Regions from separate parts of the Azospirillum agricola genome, predicted to be linked through region 1. Evidence: predicted binding sites of a transcription regulator. Region 1 holds the regulator's gene; each other region holds the start of a gene.
What was found. The regulator LexA, encoded in region 1, represses DNA repair genes until DNA is damaged. The targets are predictions, from matches to a motif close to ATGTTCTANTTTGGTTC.
Positions count from the first base shown of each region.

Region 1 (5,657 bases):
TCCTTGAGGACGGTCTGCCCCTCCTGCGGAGCCTTCAGGCGGATGACGGGGGCGACTCCGGCCGGGGCGTCGGACTCGGGGCGGTCGCGCCAGCGGCCGTCGTAGCGCATCGGCTGGCCGGCGGCCTTCTGGGCGGCGCGCATCTGCTCCAGCTCCTCCGGGCTGCAATAGCAGCGGTAGGCCTTGCCGGCGGCGAGCATCTGGTGGGCGACCTCGGCGTGGCGGTCCTTGCGCTCGAACTGGCTGACCGCCTCGCCGTCCCAATCCAGGCCCAGCCACGTCAACCCATCGAGGATCGCGTCCACGGCGGCCTGGGTGGAGCGTTGCCGGTCGGTGTCTTCGATCCGCAGCAGGAACTTGCCGCCCATCCGCTTGGCGTACAGCCAGTTGAACAGGGCGGTGCGGCCACCGCCGATGTGGAGAAAGCCGGTGGGCGACGGGGCGAAACGGGTGACGACGGTCATCGGTGTCTCAATTCCGGGTTCTGCGCTGCTACACTGCAACGGAGTGTGTTCCATCGTTTACCACAGGGACCCGGTTCAGGGGCAATGCCATGCGCGCATGGGCGGCAAAGGAGGCGGTGCGGCAGCGATCGTCGGAGGGGCGGCGCGCGTGACCGACCGTTCCGCCGACGGGGGGGCCGGGGATGAGCTGGACGAGGCGTGGGAAACGCCCCCGGCGAAATCCCCGCCACGGCTGCTCGGTCCGCTGTTCCGGGCCTGGAACTGGCTGGTCAGGCAACTGGCAGCGGAGCGTGAACGCTGGGTGCTGTGGATCCCCGTGGGCTTCGGGTTCGGCGCGGTGCTGTATTTCGCCTTGCGGAGCGAACCGCCCGCATGGGCCGGTCTTGTGGCGGTCGGTGGCGCGATTCTGGGGTTTGCGCTGTTGCGCCGCTGGCTGCCCGGTCTGGCCGTCGCGCTGGGATTGCTGGTGGTGGCCGCCGGATTCCTGACGGCGCAGGGTCACGCCTGGCGGGTGGCGAGCCCGATCCTGGCGCGCGAAATTCCGTCGGCGGTCGTCACCGGCCGGGTGATGGCGGTGGAGCGGCGGCCGGGCGCCTTGCGAATCACCCTGCGCGATCCGACGGTGAGCCGGCTGAAACCCGAGGAGACGCCCGCCGCCTTGCGGATCCGCCTGTCGGATCGCTATCCGCCGCCACCGCCCGGCGCCCTGGTCCGGCTTCGCGCCACCCTGTCGCCGCCGGCTCCGCCCGCCGAGCCGGGAGCCTTCGATTTCCAGCGGCGGGCCTATTTCATGGGGCTGGGCGCCGCCGGATTCTCGGTCGGGGCGGCGGAGGTGATCGAGGCGCCGCCGCTCACCGGCTGGGCCGCCGTGACGGTGGCCTTCGAGCGCGCGCGCGGCCATATCGCCGAGCGGGTGGCGGCGACCATCTCCGACCCGGTGGAAGCCAGCGTCACCGCCGCGCTGCTGAACGGCGAGCAGTTCGCCATTCCCGACGCGACGATGGACGCCTTCCGCAACAGCGGGCTGGCGCATCTGCTGTCGATCTCCGGCCTGCATGTGGGGATCGCGGCGGGCATCCTGTTCTATGTGGTGCGGGCACTGCTGGCGGCCATCCCCTTCATCGCGCTGCGCTGGCCGATCAAGAAGATCGCGGCGCTGTGCGGAATCCTGTCGGCGCTCGCCTACACACTGCTGGTGGGCGCGCCGCTGCCAACGGTGCGCTCGGTGCTGATGACCGGCCTCGTCATGGGCGCGGTCTTGCTGGACCGCGACCCGCTCAGCATGCGGCTGGTCGCCTTCGCCGGCATCGTCACGGCGGCGATGGACCCGGAAGGCATGCTGGGCCCGAGCTTCCAGATGTCCTTTGCGGCGGTGGTGGCGCTGATCGCCGCCTTCGAGGGCGGTGGACCGCTGGCGCGCTGGGGGCGCGACGCCGGCTGGTTCGGACGGTCCGCGCTCTATGTCGGCGGGATCGTGCTGACCAGCGTCATCGCGACGCTGGCGACGCTGCCCTTCTCCCTGTTCCATTTCCAGCAGATCGCCTTCTACGGCGTGCTGTCCAACATGATCGCCATTCCCGTCACCTCCTTCTGGGTGATGCCGTGGAGCCTGATCGCCTACGCGCTGTTCCCCTTCGGGCTGGAGGCTCCGGCGGTGATCGCGATGAATTGGGGCGACCGGGTGGTGATCTGGACCGCCGAGTTCTTCGGCGGGCTGCCCTGGGCGTCGCTGACCGTCCCGGCGATGCCGGCCGGCGGCTTCGCGGCGGTGATCCTCGGCGGCCTCTGGCTGTGCGTGTGGACCCGCCGCTGGCGCTGGTGGGGGCTGGCCGCCGTGGCCGCCGGCCTCGCGACCCCGGCGCTGGTCGAGCGGCCGGATGTCCTCGTGTCCGGCGATGGCAGGATCGCCGCCGTTCGTGCCGCCTCCGGCCGTCTCAGCCTGTCGGTGAAAAGCGAGGGGCGCACCGCCGAAACCTGGTTGCAGCGGGACGGCGTTCCCGAGCCGGACGAGCCCTGGCCACGCACCGGAGCCGGCGCCGGGGGAGAATTGACCTGCGACGCGCTGGGCTGCCTCTACCGGAGGGGTGGCCGGACCGTGGCTCTGCTGCGTCTGCCGGACGCGCTGGATGAGGATTGCGGCGGTGCGGACGTCGTTGTCGCCGCCTTTCCGGCCCGGGCCTGCCGGGCGCCGCTGGTCATCGACCGCTGGCGTCTGCGCCGCGATGGCGCGCACGCGCTGTATCTGGAGGCAGGAGGCATCCGGATCGAAAGCGTGCGCGACCAGCGGGGCGACCGCCCCTGGACAGGGCGGCGGTAACGCCGGCTCCGGATCCATCATGCCCGTGCTTGACGCGGGCATCCACGGGCAAGCTTCAAGTTTCCACGTGGATGACCGGAACAAGCCCGGTCATGACGGAAGAGGCGGGGAGGAAAGGAGGCGTTTCCTCGCGGACCGTCAGTACTTGCGGACCAGCCCGACCAGCTTGCCCTGGACACGGACGCGGTCGGCGCCGAAGATCCGGGTTTCGTAGGAGGCGTTGGCTGGCTCCAGCGCGACCGTGTTGCCCTTGCGGCGCAGCCGCTTCAGCGTCACCTCGCCCTCATCGACCAGGGCGACGACGATGGCGCCGTTGTCGGCCGAATCGCAGCGCTGGATGATGACGGTATCGTGGTCGAGGATTCCCGCCTCGATCATCGAATCGCCGGCCACCTCAAGGGCGTAGTGATCGCCGGCGGTCAGCATCGTCGCCGGGATGTCGATGAAGGAGGATCCGTCGCGCAACGCCTCGATCGGCGTACCGGCGGCGATCCGGCCATAAAGCGGCAACTGCACCGTCTCGACCACCGGGGACCGGCTCACCTCGCGGCCGGTCAGGGCGAAGTCGCCCTTGATGACGTTCGGCTGGAACTTCGAGCGGGCCGAGGCGGAGGACGACCGGCCACGGGACGCCTCCAGCCCTTCCGGCAGGCGCAGGACCTCCAGCGCGCGGGCGCGGTGGGGCAGGCGGCGGATGAAGCCGCGCTCCTCCAGCCCGGTGATCAGACGGTGGATGCCCGACTTGGATTTCAGCCCGAGCGCGTCCTTCATCTCGTCGAACGAAGGGGAAACACCGCCCTGGCCGAGCCGCTCGTTGATGAAAAGCAGCAATTCGTGCTGCTTGCGCGTGAGCATTTGTGCCTCCCGGCGGTCGCCACACTGGACATGGAACAAAAGTAAAACGTTACCCCATGTTCTAGTTTGGTTCCCGCAGAACGTCAAGGTCTCTCGACGCGGCCTCACCGAAGGTTGGATCGATTTCCGCTCCAGTCCCCGCTAAGGATTCAGCGCGCCGCCGGACAGGGAAAGGATCTCCACCATCTCGCCGGGACTGGCCGGCGGCGCGTGGGCGGCGCGGCGGATCAGGCAGTCGGCCTGTGCGTAGAGCGAGGTGATCGCGCTGTCCTGGCGCGCGAAGGGCGTAACGGTCAGGCCGCCGTCGGCCCCGGTCGCCAGCGTGGCGCGCAGGTAATCCTCCCGCCGGTCGTTGGCCTTCAGCGCCACCGCCAGCCGGGCGCGGACCGGCCCGGCATCCTCGTCCGGCGACAGCCCTTGCAGCAGCCGCAGGACCGGCCGGAGGAACAGGAGGGCGGTAACGCCGGTGGACACCGGGTTTCCGGGAAGCCCCAGCAGCGGAACGCTTCCCGCCCGTCCGAACATCACCGCCTTGCCGGGCCGCATGGCGATGGCGTGGACGTCGAGCGACACACCCTTGTCGGCCAGCACGTCGCGAACGAGGTCGTAATCGCCCTGGGCCGCGCCGCCGGTGGTCACCAGCAGGTCGCAGCCGGTCGCGCCGGCGGCCATGGCGGCGACGCTCTCGGCGGTGTCGCGGGCGATGCCGAGATTGTGGGCGACGCCGCCCTGGGTCGTCACCAGGGCGCAGAGGCCGAGCGCGTTGGTGCTGACGATCTGGCTCGGCCCCAGCGGATCGCCGGGCAGGGCGATCTCGTCGCCGGTGGCGAGAACGGCGACGCGCGGGCGGCGGTGGACGGCGAGCCACGGCACATTGGCGCCGGCCGCCAGCGCGACGTCGCGCGCGGTCAGCCGTCGGCTCTTGGGCAGCAGTTCCTGTCCGGCGGCGAAGTCGAAGCCGGCGTGGCGCACGAAGCGGCCGGCGACGACGGCACGGCCGATGCGGACCGTGCGGGCGTCGGCCGTGCAATCCTCCTGCATCACCACGGCGTCGGCGCCGGCGGGCAGGGGCGCGCCGGTGAAGATGCGCACCGCTTCGCCCGGCCCCACCCGGCCGGAGAAGGCGTGGCCGGCGGCGGATTCGCCGATGCGGCGCAGCGTGACCGGGTGGTCGGCGCGGGCCTCGGCGACGTCGGCGGCGCGCACCGCCCAGCCGTCCATGGCGGCGGCGTCGAAGGGCGGCTGGGTCAGCCGGGCGACGACCGGCTCGGCCAGCACGCGGCCGAGCGCATCGGGCAAGGCGACCGTCTCGGCCGGCAGTGCCGTGAAGGCGGCGAGGATGCGGGCGCGCGCCTCAGCGACCGGGATCATCGGCGGATTCCGCTGGCAGCGCGCCGGATGTCCAATCGCCGCTCTTGCCGCCGGCCTTGCGCAGCAGGCGGACGGCGGTGATGGTCATGCCGCGGTCCACTGCCTTGCACATGTCATAGACGGTCAGCGCCGCGACCGAGACGGCGGTCAGCGCCTCCATCTCCACGCCCGTGCGGCCCTTCAGCTTGCAGGTCGCGGCGATGTCGATGGCGTTGCGGTCGGGGTCGCAGGTCAGCTCCACCTTGACCGAGGTCAGCATCAGCGGGTGGCACAGCGGGATCAGGTCGGGAGTGCGCTTGGCCCCCATGATGCCGGCCAGCCGGGCCACCGACAGCACGTCGCCTTTCTTGACGCCGCCCTCCATGATCAGCCGCAGCGTTTCCGGCCGCATCAGCACCGATCCGGCGGCGGTCGCCGTGCGCTCGGTCTCCGCCTTGTCGGAGACGTCGACCATCACCGCGCGCCCTTCCGCGTCGAAATGGGTGAAGCCGGTCATAGGGCCTTTTCCATGAAGATGCTGAGGGGGATGTCCGGATAATCGGCGTAGGGGCCGCGTTCCGTGAAGCCGGTTTTGTGGTAGAGCATCAGCGCCTCCGCCTGATGGATGCCGGTTTCCAGCCGCAGGGAGTTCAGCCCCTCGACCCTGGCCT
Region 1 is NZ_JAIFZR010000005.1:2,538,285-2,543,941, reverse strand. Features, by position in the region: gene gltX (glutamate--tRNA ligase) at 1-464, opposite strand, end outside; gene JN22_RS27055 (ComEC/Rec2 family competence protein) at 613-2,781, shown strand; gene lexA (transcriptional repressor LexA) at 2,920-3,636, opposite strand; gene JN22_RS27045 (molybdopterin molybdotransferase MoeA) at 3,778-5,007, opposite strand; gene moaC (cyclic pyranopterin monophosphate synthase MoaC) at 4,991-5,503, opposite strand; gene JN22_RS27035 (GNAT family N-acetyltransferase) at 5,500-5,657, opposite strand, start outside.

Region 2 (5,657 bases), 2.3 Mb from region 1:
ACGATGGTGACCTTCGGATGCTCCGGGTTGCCCCAGCGCAGGTCGATCAGGCGCGGCGCGCGCGGGCTGGCGCGGCCGACCGCGTGGATCGCCGGGTAATCGCGGTCGAGCAGATCGGTGCCGACGATCACGTCCAGCCCGGCCTGGAACTCGTCGGCCAGGGCCTGCGCCGCCTCGGCCAGTTCGGCCGGGCCCAGGTCGCAGGCCGGGGTGTTGACGAGGTCGCGGACCAGGAAGGTCGCGGTCGCCGCGCGCTCCACCTCACCGCGGTCGGCCTCGGCGGGCCAGACCAGACCAGCGAAGCTCTTGTCAGATTTCCTGTAGCGCCCGAAGCGGTAGCTGCCAAGCGCCCAGCCCAGCGCCGCGCGGGTCGCCGTCCGCCGGTCGAAAGCCGCGTCGATGCGGTAAGAGCCGGCCGGCAGCGAGGCCGGCAGCCCGGCGAAAGCCCACAGATCGTCGAGCGCCGACACGCCGACCAGCACGCGGGCGACGGCGCCGTCGTCCCCCGGCAGGAAGGCGGTGGAGCCGGCGTCGCCGGTGAAGCCCACGGCCTTGACCCAGGTGGCGACGGCGGCCGGCTGGCCGGCAAGCCAGTCCGGCAGGCCTGCCTTGGTCATGGGAGTAAGGGCAACGGTGTCCGGGGCCGCGACGGCGAGCAGGGTGGCGAGCAAGACGGGCGTTCCTTATGACGGGACCAACGGGTGTTCCCGTAAGGATGGCGCGCGGCGGCGTGGCTGGGAAGGGGGGCATGCGTGCCCTGCGCGACAGTCGGGTGGACGGACCGCGCGTGCCCCGGCATGGTCGGCGTCCCTTCCCTTGCACGGAGTCCGCCATGACCGACCTGACGCTGCTGATCGGCAACAAGGCCTATTCCTCCTGGTCGCTGCGGCCGTGGCTGGTGCTGAAGCAGGCCGGGCTGCCGTTCGCGGAGAGCTTGGTCCCGCTGCGCCAGCCCGACACGGCCGAGCGCATCCGCGCGCTCTCGCCCTCGGGCCGGGTGCCCTGCCTGCTCCACGGCGAGCGGATCATCTGGGATTCGCTGGCGATCTGCGAGTATGTGGCGGAACTCGCCCCTGCCGCCGGGCTGTGGCCGGACGAGTCCCACGCCCGCGCCGTCGCCCGCTCGGTGTCGGCGGAGATGCATTCGGGCTTCGCCGCGCTGCGCACCACCATGTCGATGGACTTGAAGCGGGACCGCAACGGCGAGGGCATGACCCCGGAGACGGCGGCCGACATCGCCCGCATCCAGTCCCTGTGGACCGACGCCCGCGCCCGCTTCGGGCAGGCGGGGCCGTTCCTGTTCGGACGCTTCACCATCGCCGACGCGATGTTCGCCCCGGTGATCACCCGCTTCGCCACCTACGGGGTCGCGGTGGAACCGGAGGCGCGCGCCTACATGGACGCGGTGCTGGCCCTGCCGGCGATGCGGGACTGGACCGCCGCCTCCAAGGCCGAGCCCTGGACCCTGGACCTCTGACGCGACGGCGGCCGGCCGGGCGTCACGGCTTGGCCGGCGGCGGCTCCAGGACGGGGGCGCGGGCGTCCGTCTCGTTCGCCGCGTTGCCGAGCAGCCCGGCCTCGCGGTAGTAGCGCTCGGCCCCCGGATGCAGCGGGATCGACACGTTCACCGCCGCCTTGGCCGGGTCGAAGCTGCGGCCCTTGGGGTGGCCCTCGGCCAGGACGCGGCGGGTGTTCTCGTGCCACAGCGCTTTGACCACGCCGTGGATCAGGTCGGGGTCGCGGTCGGCGCGGGTCAGCAGCTCGGCCCCCAGGCTGAGCGTCGGGGTCGGGGCGGTGCCGGGGTAGGCCTCGGCCGGGATTTCCGTCTCGATGTAGAAGCGCAGGGAGCGGCGCAGCCGTTCCGCCGGTTCGCCGTCGATCGGGATCAGGCGGATCGGCACCCGCGCCGCCACGTCGCTGACCGCCGCGACCGGAAAGCCGCCGACCATGAAGAAGCCGTCGAGCTCCCCCTTCGCCAGCCGGTCGGCCGCCGTGCCCGGCTTCAGATAGGCGGGTGTGATGGTGGTTTCCGACAGGCCGAAGGCGTCGAGGATCAGCCGCGCCTCCACCAGCGTGCCGGACCCCTCCTCGCCCAGCGAGATGGCCCGCCCCTTCAGGTCGGCCATGCGGTCGATGAAGCCGTCGGAGCGGACGACGACCTGGATCGCCTCGGAATAGAGCATGCCGAGCGAACGCAGCCCCTCGAAGGCCGGCTTGCCGGTGAAGCTGCCGGTGCCGCTGTAGGCCCAATAGGCGACGTCGGCCTGGGCGAAGCCGGCCTCCACCGCGCCGGAGCGCAGCAGCTCGATGTTCTCGACCGAGCCGTTCGACGCCTGCGCCACCACGATCAGGCCGGGAATGCCGCAACTGCCGCCCTTGTCGCACGGGCGCGAGCCCGGCGGGTTGGAGACGGCGTTGGCGATCAGCCCGCCAATCGGGAAATAGGTGCCCGAGGTCGTGCCGGTGGCGAGGCGGAAATAGCGCAGCTCCTGCGCCGCCGCCGTCCCGGCGGACAGGGGCAGGACGGGCATCAGGCCGAGCGCCGCGGCGCCGGCAAGCATGTGGCGACGCGAACAGGCCGCCGCCGGCGGATGGCCGGGGGGCTCGGAACGGGTCTTGTCTCCTGCGCGGGGCACGGCTTATCCCGTTCTTGGTCGGGGGGAAGGAACGTCTCGTCAGGCAAAGATCTCTGCGCAACGGCGGCTTTTCAAGCCGTGAACGGTTAAATCACGCCGACGAGGTCAAGAACGCCTCCGACGGCCACCGCCCCGCCACAGATTTGCACGGCACGGGCAGACTCCGCCTGGGTCACCGCGATCGACAGCCCCAGCCCGGCGCAGGAGACCAGCAGCATCCCGGTGGCGAAGCCGCTCCAGAACAGCGGCGACCCCTGGTGCGGGTGGCCGTGGAAAACCGCCGCGACGGCGGCGGCCAGGACCGCCAGCGCCACCGGCGCCTTCACCCCCAGCGCCACCAGCCCGCCGGTGACGATCAGCGCCCCGGCGAGGCCCGGCGCGGCGTAGGGCAGACGCAACCCCATCTGCGCGGCGATGCCGGCGGCCAGCGCCGCGGTGACGGCGGCGGCCGGCACCTGCCAGACGGCGGTACCGCCGGTCTGCCCGGCCCACATCCCGATGGCGAGAAAGCCCAGCAGATGCTGGAGCACCCACACCGGCTCGGTCAGCCCGGTGCCGAAGGCGCCCGTCACCGTCGTCATGCCCATTCCCCCCTCCGGCGTCGATCCGGGGGCCGGTATGGCGGGGCGGCATCGGGTGGTCAAGCTCCAGTTGGCAAGCTCAGGTTGGCTGGCCCCAGCCGGCGGAACCTGACGCGCGCTCCTAGCGCGCCAGCGGGTCGCCCAACTGGCGCAGGTCGTTCTCGCGCCGCATCAGGTCGCGCTGGCCCAGCGGGTCGAGGCGGCCCATCGCGTCGTCTGTGCGCATGCGGTCGACCTCCGGTCGGATCAGGTCGCGCTTGAAGGCGTCGGTGGCGCCCTGGGTCGAGGGAACCGGCGGCAAGGGGACCGGGCGCGGCGGCTGCGGCAGCACCGACGGGTCGGGCGGCGGCGAGGAACTGCCGCGCCGGCGCTTGGGCGGCTGGTCGCCCGGCCCCGCCCGGCCCTGCTCCGCCTGGACTTGGCTCCAGCGCCGGGTCGGCTGCGGGGACAGGTCGGCGCCGGGCGCCGTCCCTCCGGGCCGCAGCGTCTGGGTGTGGATCGGCGGGAAGCCCTGGGCGCGGCCCGGCATGTCGTCGCGCAGGTCGGACGGCGCGCAGGCGGCGAGCGCCAACAGGGCGGTCAACGGAAGAAGCCAGCGATGGCGGGCCAGGAACGGTGTGGTCATTCCTGGAATGTCGGTGCTTCCTATCGTTTCGACAAGACAACCCCAAAGGAGGCCCCAAGGAGGCCCCGAAAGAGGGACTCCCCCTGCGTGAGCTTTGCCGTTAGAATGTTCACGATTTGTTCGATTTGAAGAGTGAGCGACGCTTTGAGAAGTGAGCGACGCATGGCCCGCCGCATTCTGGCGCTGTGGCTGCCCCGCCTGCCGACCGACGCGCGCACGCGCGGTCCGGCGGCGGATCGGCGCGCGCTCCCGCTGGCGCTGCTGCGGACCGAGCGCGGGCGCCGGCTGGTCGTTGCCGTCAACCGGGTGGCGGAGACCGCCGGCATCCTCCCCGGCCTGACGCTGGCCGACGCCCGCGCCCTGCTTCCCGGACTCGACGTCGCCGACGCAACGCCCGAGGACGACGCCCGGCTGCTCGACCGCATCGCCGGCTGGTGCCGGCGCTACAGCCCATGGACCGCGCCCGACGGGACCGACGGGGTGATGATCGACATCACCGGCTGCGCCCATCTGTTCGGCGGCGAGGCGGCGCTGCTCGCCGACCTGCACCGCCGCCTGCGGGACGCCGGCTTCGCCGCCCGCGCCGCGATCGCCGCCACCCCGGCCGCCGCCTGGGGGCTGGCGCGCTTCGGCGACGCCGACAGCCGGCGACGCGAGGCACTCGACGCGCTGCCCATGGCGGCGCTGCGCCTGCCGGTGGCGACCCTCGACGGGCTGGCCGCCGTCGGCCTGCGCCGGATCGGCGACCTGCACGCCCTGCCCCGCGCGGCGCTGGCGACCCGCTTCGGCGACGGCCTGCTGCGGCGTTTCGACCAAGCGCTGGGGCGGCTCGACGAACCGGTTTCGCCGCACCGGCCGGTGGAGCCGCATGAGGCGCGACTCGCCTTCGCCGAGCCGATCGCCACCGCCGACACCATCGCGGCGGCGATGCGTCATCTGCTCGGCACCCTCTGCGCCGGGCTGGAGGCGGCCGGGCACGGCGCCCGGCGGCTGGTGCTGGAGGCTCACCGCACCGACCGGCGTCTGGACGACGCGCCACAGCGGCTGACGCTCGGCGCCAGCCGCCCGACCCGCGACCCGGCGGTGCTGGCCCGCCTGTTCGGGCAGATCCTGGAACAGGTCGAGCCGGGGCCGGGGATCGAGACGATGATCCTCGCCGCCACCGAGACGGCGCCGCTCGGCGCCATCCAGGCCGCGCTTGATGGCGAGGGCGACGACAGCGGGCTGGGCGAACTGGTCGACCGGCTCGGCACGCGGCTCGGCGAGCGGGCGGTGCTGCGGCTGGTGCCCCGCGAGAGCTGGCTGCCGGAGCGCAGCGTCGCCCCCGCCCGGCCGCTCGGCCACCCGCCCCCCAACCATCCGTCCCTCGGCCACCCGTCCCTCGGCTGCCCGCCGGCCGCAGGGGACTCCATCGCCCGCTGGCCGGACGACCGCCCCCGCCCGGTCCGGCTGTTCAGCCCGCCCGAGCCGGTCGAGGCGACCGCTCCGGTCCCCGACGACCCGCCGCTGCAATTCCGCTGGCGCGGCGTCCTGCACCGCGTCCGCCGCGCCGACGGGCCGGAGCGGATCGAAACCGAATGGTGGCGTCCTGGAGCGGGACGGGGCGGAAACCCGCGCGACTATTACCGGGTGGAGGACCGTGACGGCCGGCGCTTCTGGCTGTTCCGCGACGGGCTCTACCGGCCGGACACGCCGCCGGATGCCGCGCCGCGCTGGTACCTGCACGGATTCTTCGGATGAGGGCTGGCCGGCTCTCCCTCTCCCGCCCCGGAAGAGGGCACTTTCCATGACCCCCTACGCCGAGCTTCAGGTCGC
Region 2 is NZ_JAIFZR010000005.1:259,348-265,004, forward strand. Features, by position in the region: gene JN22_RS16090 (leucyl aminopeptidase family protein) at 1-671, opposite strand, end outside; gene JN22_RS16095 (glutathione S-transferase family protein) at 833-1,477, shown strand; gene JN22_RS16100 (TAXI family TRAP transporter solute-binding subunit) at 1,500-2,561, opposite strand; gene JN22_RS16105 (HupE/UreJ family protein) at 2,723-3,217, opposite strand; gene JN22_RS16110 (hypothetical protein) at 3,339-3,842, opposite strand; gene JN22_RS16115 (Y-family DNA polymerase) at 4,005-5,582, shown strand; gene JN22_RS16120 (error-prone DNA polymerase) at 5,629-5,657, shown strand, end outside.
Region 2: a site for LexA is predicted at 3,948-3,964, ahead of JN22_RS16115 (Y-family DNA polymerase). Genes of this name have one in related genera too.

Region 3 (5,657 bases), 1.2 Mb from region 1:
GGCGGCGGGTGCGGGTGTCGTCCATTGTCGGTGTCCCCCCATGGATGCGGCGCGTGTCCCGCCGGTTCTTGCCGTCGGGGGAACGGTCCCGCGACAGGAACAACCCGCGGGGCGGCCGGGGGTTCCCCGCCGCCGCGTCCGGTTTTCACGAAAAGGCCGCGCGAGGCGGCGCGCCGCTGCTGTCCGTCCGGGGCTGGACCATCCGGGTCTGCCTGTCCGGACCTGTCCTTGCGGGGCTGTTTCTCCGGCCGATGGGCAGGCACCGAAGGATGTAGGGGCGTCCGGCCCTCGTTCAAAGGCCGAGGCGCCGCGCGCAGCGGCGAATTGACGCGTCGCTTGCGGCAAGCGGTTGCTTTCGTGACACTTTCGTCCGGATCGACGGCAGGCTGGGCAAGGGCCGGGCAAGGGGTATGTCTTTTGTTGTCTGGCAAGATCAAGGGAGTCCGGCAAGAATGCCCGTCAAACCCAAGAAGAACGCGGCGGCGATTGTTGGACGGACGCGTTCTGAGCAACTGCGGCAAACAGTTGCCTTGCCGGGGAGGACCCTAATGCCAAAGCTTTACTGCGCCTGCTGTGGGCGCCCCTTCGCACGTGCGTCATCGCGGGGGCCGGTTCCGCTCTATTGTTCGCGGGATTGCCGCGTGCAGATGGCGACGCGCCGCCGGGCCTGGACCCTGGTGGAGCGGGACGGCGCCCTGTGGGACCGGATGCGCAGCGAATGGACCCGGACCGACGCGGGAGCGTCCCGGTCGGCCGGCCTGTCCGGTCTTCGCTGAGCCGGTTGGCGTGACGGATTGCGGGCGGTTCCGTGTTTTTTCAAAAAACTGGTTGGGCCCCCTCTACAACCGGGCAGCCCGTACCCCCATGTGGTGAGGCTCCCTAGGATCTGACGGCTGATGGCGATCATGAACGAGAACACCCGACCTACCACCGTGCCGGCGAAAAGCACCACCCGCACCGTGACCGCCGTGGCGGTCGCCCTGATGATGGCCCTCTCCGCTGGCACCGCCGACGCCCGTGCCGGCAAGAGCGGTTCGTCGGGCAGCCGTGGTGCCCGCACCACCGAGGCCCCCGCCGCGACCTCCACCGCGCCGAACACGGCCGCGCCGATGGAACGGTCGGCGGCTCCGTCCCCCGGCATGCAGCGCCCGGCCGCCGCGGCCCCGGCGCAGTCCGGCGGCTTCTTCCGTGGCGGCGGCTTCATGTCCGGCCTGATGGGCGGCCTGATCGGCGCCGGCATCGGCGCCATGCTGTTCGGCGGCGGCTTCTTCGAGGGGCTGGGCAGCTTCGCGGGCATCCTGGGCTTCATCCTCCAGATCCTGCTGGTCGTCTTCCTGGTCCGTCTGGCGATGCGCTTCTTCCGCAACCGCTCGCAGCAGCAGCCGGCCACGGCCCGCATGAGCTCGCCGCTCGGCGGCGGGGCGAACCCGGCTTACGCCGGCGGTCCGCTGAACCGCGAGGCGGCCGACGCCGGCCACAACCCGATGGGTGGTCCCGGCGGCGGTCTGGGCGGCGGTTCGGGTCTGGGCGGCCTGATGGGCGGCGCCAAGCGCCGGCAGCAGCCCGATGAGATCGGCGTCCAGCCGGCCGACTACCAGTCGTTCGAGCGCTTGCTCGTCACCGTCCAGACCGCTTACGGTCGTGAGGACATCGACACGCTGCGCGGCGTGACGACGCCCGAGATGCTGTCCTACTTCACCAGCGACCTGTCGGAGAACAGCAGCCGCGGCGTGGTGAACAAGGTGAGCGACGTCACCCTGCTGCAAGGCGACCTGTCGGAGGCGTGGCGCGAGGGCAACGCCGAATACGCGACCGTCGCGATGCGCTTCTCGCTGATCGACACGACGGTGGAGCGTGCCAGCGGCCGTGTCGTGGACGGCAACCCCGGCACCCCGGTCGAGGCGACCGAGCTGTGGACCTTCGTCCGCCAGCGCGGCGGCCAGTGGCAGTTGTCGGCGATCCAGCAGGCCCGCTGACCGTTCCGCCGATCCTGATCGGCTTGATCCCCGACCGGCCTGATCCCCGACGGGTTTGAGCAGCGAGCGCCCCGGCCCTGTGCCGGGGCGTTTTCGTTTGGACCGCTCTGCCTCGACTCTCCCCTTGGCGATGCGCCATGATGGAACATATAAGGAACAAATGCCTGTTGAGCGGAGTGAAGTCATGCCTCGGTCTGCGCTGCCCTCATCCTCCGCCTGCTTGAGCGGTGAGCGTCCAGGCGGTGAGCGGGCGGCAACGCTGGCGGCGTTGCGCCTGCGCATCCGCCGCATCGAGGGGATCGGCGGGGATGGTACGCGGGTGATGCCTTTCGGGGTGGCGGCCATCGACGCGGCGCTGCCGGAGGGCGGCCTGCCCCTGGGGTGCCTGCACGCGCTGGCAGGGGAGGGAAGCGGGACGGGGACCGCCTTCGCGGCGGCCCTGCTGGCGCGTCTGTCGACGGCGCGGACGCCGGCCCTGTGGATCGTGCGTGGGCGCGACCTGCACGCGGCCGGGCTGGCGGCCTACGGCCTGACGCCGGACCGGCTGATCGCCGTGCGCGCGGTGGAGCGCAAGGACGCCCTGTGGGCGATGGAGGAGGCGCTGCGCTGCTCCGCCCTGTCGGCGGTGCTGGGGGAGGTCGGTGGGCTGGATCTTACCGAAAGCCGGCGGCTTCAACTCGCCGCCGAATCCTCGGGGGTCACCGCCGTCCTGCTGGACGGGTCGAGCCGGAAAGCGCGGCGGGGGGAGGCGGCGAGCGCGGCGGTCACGCGCTGGCGTTTGGAGCCGGCCTTGAGCCGTCCCGGCGATGAGCCGGGTGTCGGCGCGCCGCGTTGGCGTGTCGAACTGGAACGCTGCCGGGGCGGGCGTCCCGGGGCCTGGATCCTGGAATGGACCGATGGAGGATGGGTGGAGAGTGCGGGGGAGGAAACCAGATCCGCAACCCCGCCGGCGCTGGAGCGTGCCATGGAGTGCGCGGTGAATCCGCTGGTGGCGTGAAACCCGCCCTTGCCCGTCGATGACGGAGGGTGGCGGTCACGAGCGGTGCCGGTTGCCCCCGGCCTGCCGGCCGCTGTCGGGAACAGGACAACGGGCGTGCCGACAACGGCTGTGTCACAAAGTCGGTGCCGGCGGCGGTTCTGCCGGTGTCCGTGTCGGCTTTCGTTCAGCCGGCGGCGATCAGTAGTTGGACATCCAGTCGGGTTCCCGGCTGCCTTCCGGCGCCTCGTCCGGATCCGTCATCCAGCGGGGATCGTCCACATGCAGCGGCAGTTGGCGGGCGAATTCCGCGCTTTCCGCGTCGCGGCGCTGCTTGAGCAAGCGGTCGGCCAAATGTGCGGGCAGCATGGCAGGTCTCCTTCTGAGCACCGGAGGAAGTCGGGAACGGCCCTTTGGCCATCCTTGGCTTTCTCCGTCCTGATTGCCTGGACCCTATCACGCAAGTTCCAGGCCAGCCGTGAGATGCGTCACATTCCGGTCCATCTCACACGATGAACCTCTACAAAAGGTTTATGCGGACGAGGGGGCACCCCCGCGGCCATCAGGGCCGGATCCTTCCCCGACCCGGCTCTGACGAGATATGTTCCCTTCCGCGCCGTTCCAACCCATATTCGCGGTTATCTCCGTTCAAGGATTGCGTACCTCCCATGCACAGCGCCACCGCCCCCGAGACCTGCCCCACCTGCCTGAAACCCAGTCACCTGTGCATTTGCGAGGCAGTGGAGCCGGTCGAGAACGGCGTCTTCCTGCTCATCCTCCAGCATCCGCAGGAGAAGCGCGAAAATCTGGGAACCGCGCAGATCGCCCATCTTCAGTTCGCCAACTCGGCGCTGAAGGTCGGGCTGAGCTGGCCGAACCTGAAGCGCATCCTGGGCCGCGAGGTCGATTACAAGCGTTGGGGCGTTCTGTATCTCGGCCCGGTCAAGCCCGACAACCCCGCCGCCAGGAGCGAGATTGCGGTGGTCGACCGGAACGGCGTCCCCCAGAAGGACAGCGAGCTGGTGCTGGGCGACCTGGAGGGCATCATCGTGCTGGACGGCACCTGGAGCCAGGCCAAGACCCTGTGGTGGCGCAACGCGTGGCTGCTGAAATGCCGGCGCATCGTGCTGCACCCGAATTTCCGCTCGCTCTATGGGCAGGCGCGCAAGGAGCCCCGGCGCGAGAGCGTCTCGACCCTGGAGGCCGGCGCCTTCGTGCTGTCGCGGCTGGAGGGCGAGCCGGCCATCCTGGACCGCGCGCTGAAGCCCTTCTCGCTGCTGCTGAAGAAGATCCGCGCGCCGCGCCCGCGCCCGGTCCTGCCGCCCCGGACGGCCGAGGACGGGAACGGGATGGACGAGGAACGCGACGAGGGCTGAGGCGCATCCTGCGCGCTACCCCTTCCGATCTCCCCCGGATCGGGAAACGCCGTGCAACCAACCGGCACCGGCGCCGTTGTTTTGGGTGAGAGTGGCCGGCGCAACCCGCCGGCCGGTCGCCAACGCAACGGAGGACCATGTCATGAAGGGCATTCTGCTGTGGCTCGTCGGCCTGCCGATTCCGATCATCATCCTGCTGTATCTGTTCAACGTGCTCTGACCGCCGTGAGCCGGTCATTGTGAGCCGGGCTGACATTTCGCTCACGAATGGTTGACGGGGACGGGGCGCGGCGTGCCAAATGCGCCGGCCGGAGCGCGTCCGCGCTCCGAACCGGCCTTTGGGCCGATCCTTGGAAAGAGGGCATCATGGCCAGCGATTTCGTCCCCTTCGGCCTGACCGTCTGCGGCATCGAGGAGCTGTGCGAGTTCGGCGGCGGGCGCGTCAGCCACGTCCTCTCGATCCTCGACCCCGACCATCCCGAGCCGACCGCCTTCGGCGACTACGGCGAGCATGAGCGGCTCGAGCTGCGCTTCCACGACGTCATTGAGCCGACGCGCGGCCAGATCGCCCCGCAGAAGGCCGACGTCGAGCGCATCCTCGCCTTCGGCCGCGACCTGCTGGCCGAGCCGGTGGAGTGCCGGCATCTGCTGGTGCATTGCCACGCCGGGATTTCGCGCTCCACCGCCGCCCTGACCATGATCCTGGCCCAGGCCCGGCCCCGGCGCCCGGCCGCCGAGGCGATGGCCGCCGTCGCGGCCATCCGGGCCAAGGCGTGGCCCAACCTGCGCATGATCGAATTCGCCGACGAGCTTCTCGGCCGCAACGGCGATCTGGTCGCGGCGGCGCGCCAGCGTCACCACACGCTGGGCAAGCAGCGGCCGGAACTGGTCCAGTTCATGATCGACAACGGCCGCATCCGCGAGGTCGAGGACCTCATCGATTGAGGGCGAGGCCGGGCCTTCAGCGCTCGGTGAGCGCCAGACGAAGCCCGAGTCCGACCAGCAGCGCGCCCAGCGTACGGTCCAGCCACAGGCCCAACCGGCGGCTGGAGCGCAGGCGGCGGGTCAGCCGGTCGCCGAGAAGAACCAGCGGAGGCTCGACCACCGCCGCCACGGCGATGATCAACACCCCGTGGACCAGCAGCTGGAGCCACACCGGCCCGGCGCCTTCGGCCACGAACTGCGGCAGGAAGGCGAGAAAGAAAACCGCGACCTTCGGGTTGAGCAGGTCGATCAGCACGCCTTGCCGGTACACCGCCCAAGCCCCGCCGCTGGATGGCGCGCCGTCTTCCGGCAGGAAGGCGCCGCCCCGCGAGCGCAGCGCCTGGG
Region 3 is NZ_JAIFZR010000005.1:1,312,263-1,317,919, forward strand. Features, by position in the region: gene JN22_RS21245 (DUF4112 domain-containing protein) at 1-25, opposite strand, end outside; gene JN22_RS34990 (hypothetical protein) at 648-776, shown strand; gene JN22_RS21250 (Tim44 domain-containing protein) at 897-1,976, shown strand; gene JN22_RS21255 (ImuA family protein) at 2,161-2,973, shown strand; gene JN22_RS21260 (hypothetical protein) at 3,154-3,321, opposite strand; gene JN22_RS21265 (tRNA-uridine aminocarboxypropyltransferase) at 3,621-4,328, shown strand; gene JN22_RS34995 (hypothetical protein) at 4,420-4,548, shown strand; gene JN22_RS21270 (tyrosine phosphatase family protein) at 4,695-5,273, shown strand; gene JN22_RS21275 (LysE family translocator) at 5,290-5,657, opposite strand, start outside.
Region 3: a site for LexA is predicted at 2,120-2,136, ahead of JN22_RS21255 (ImuA family protein). Genes of this name have one in related genera too.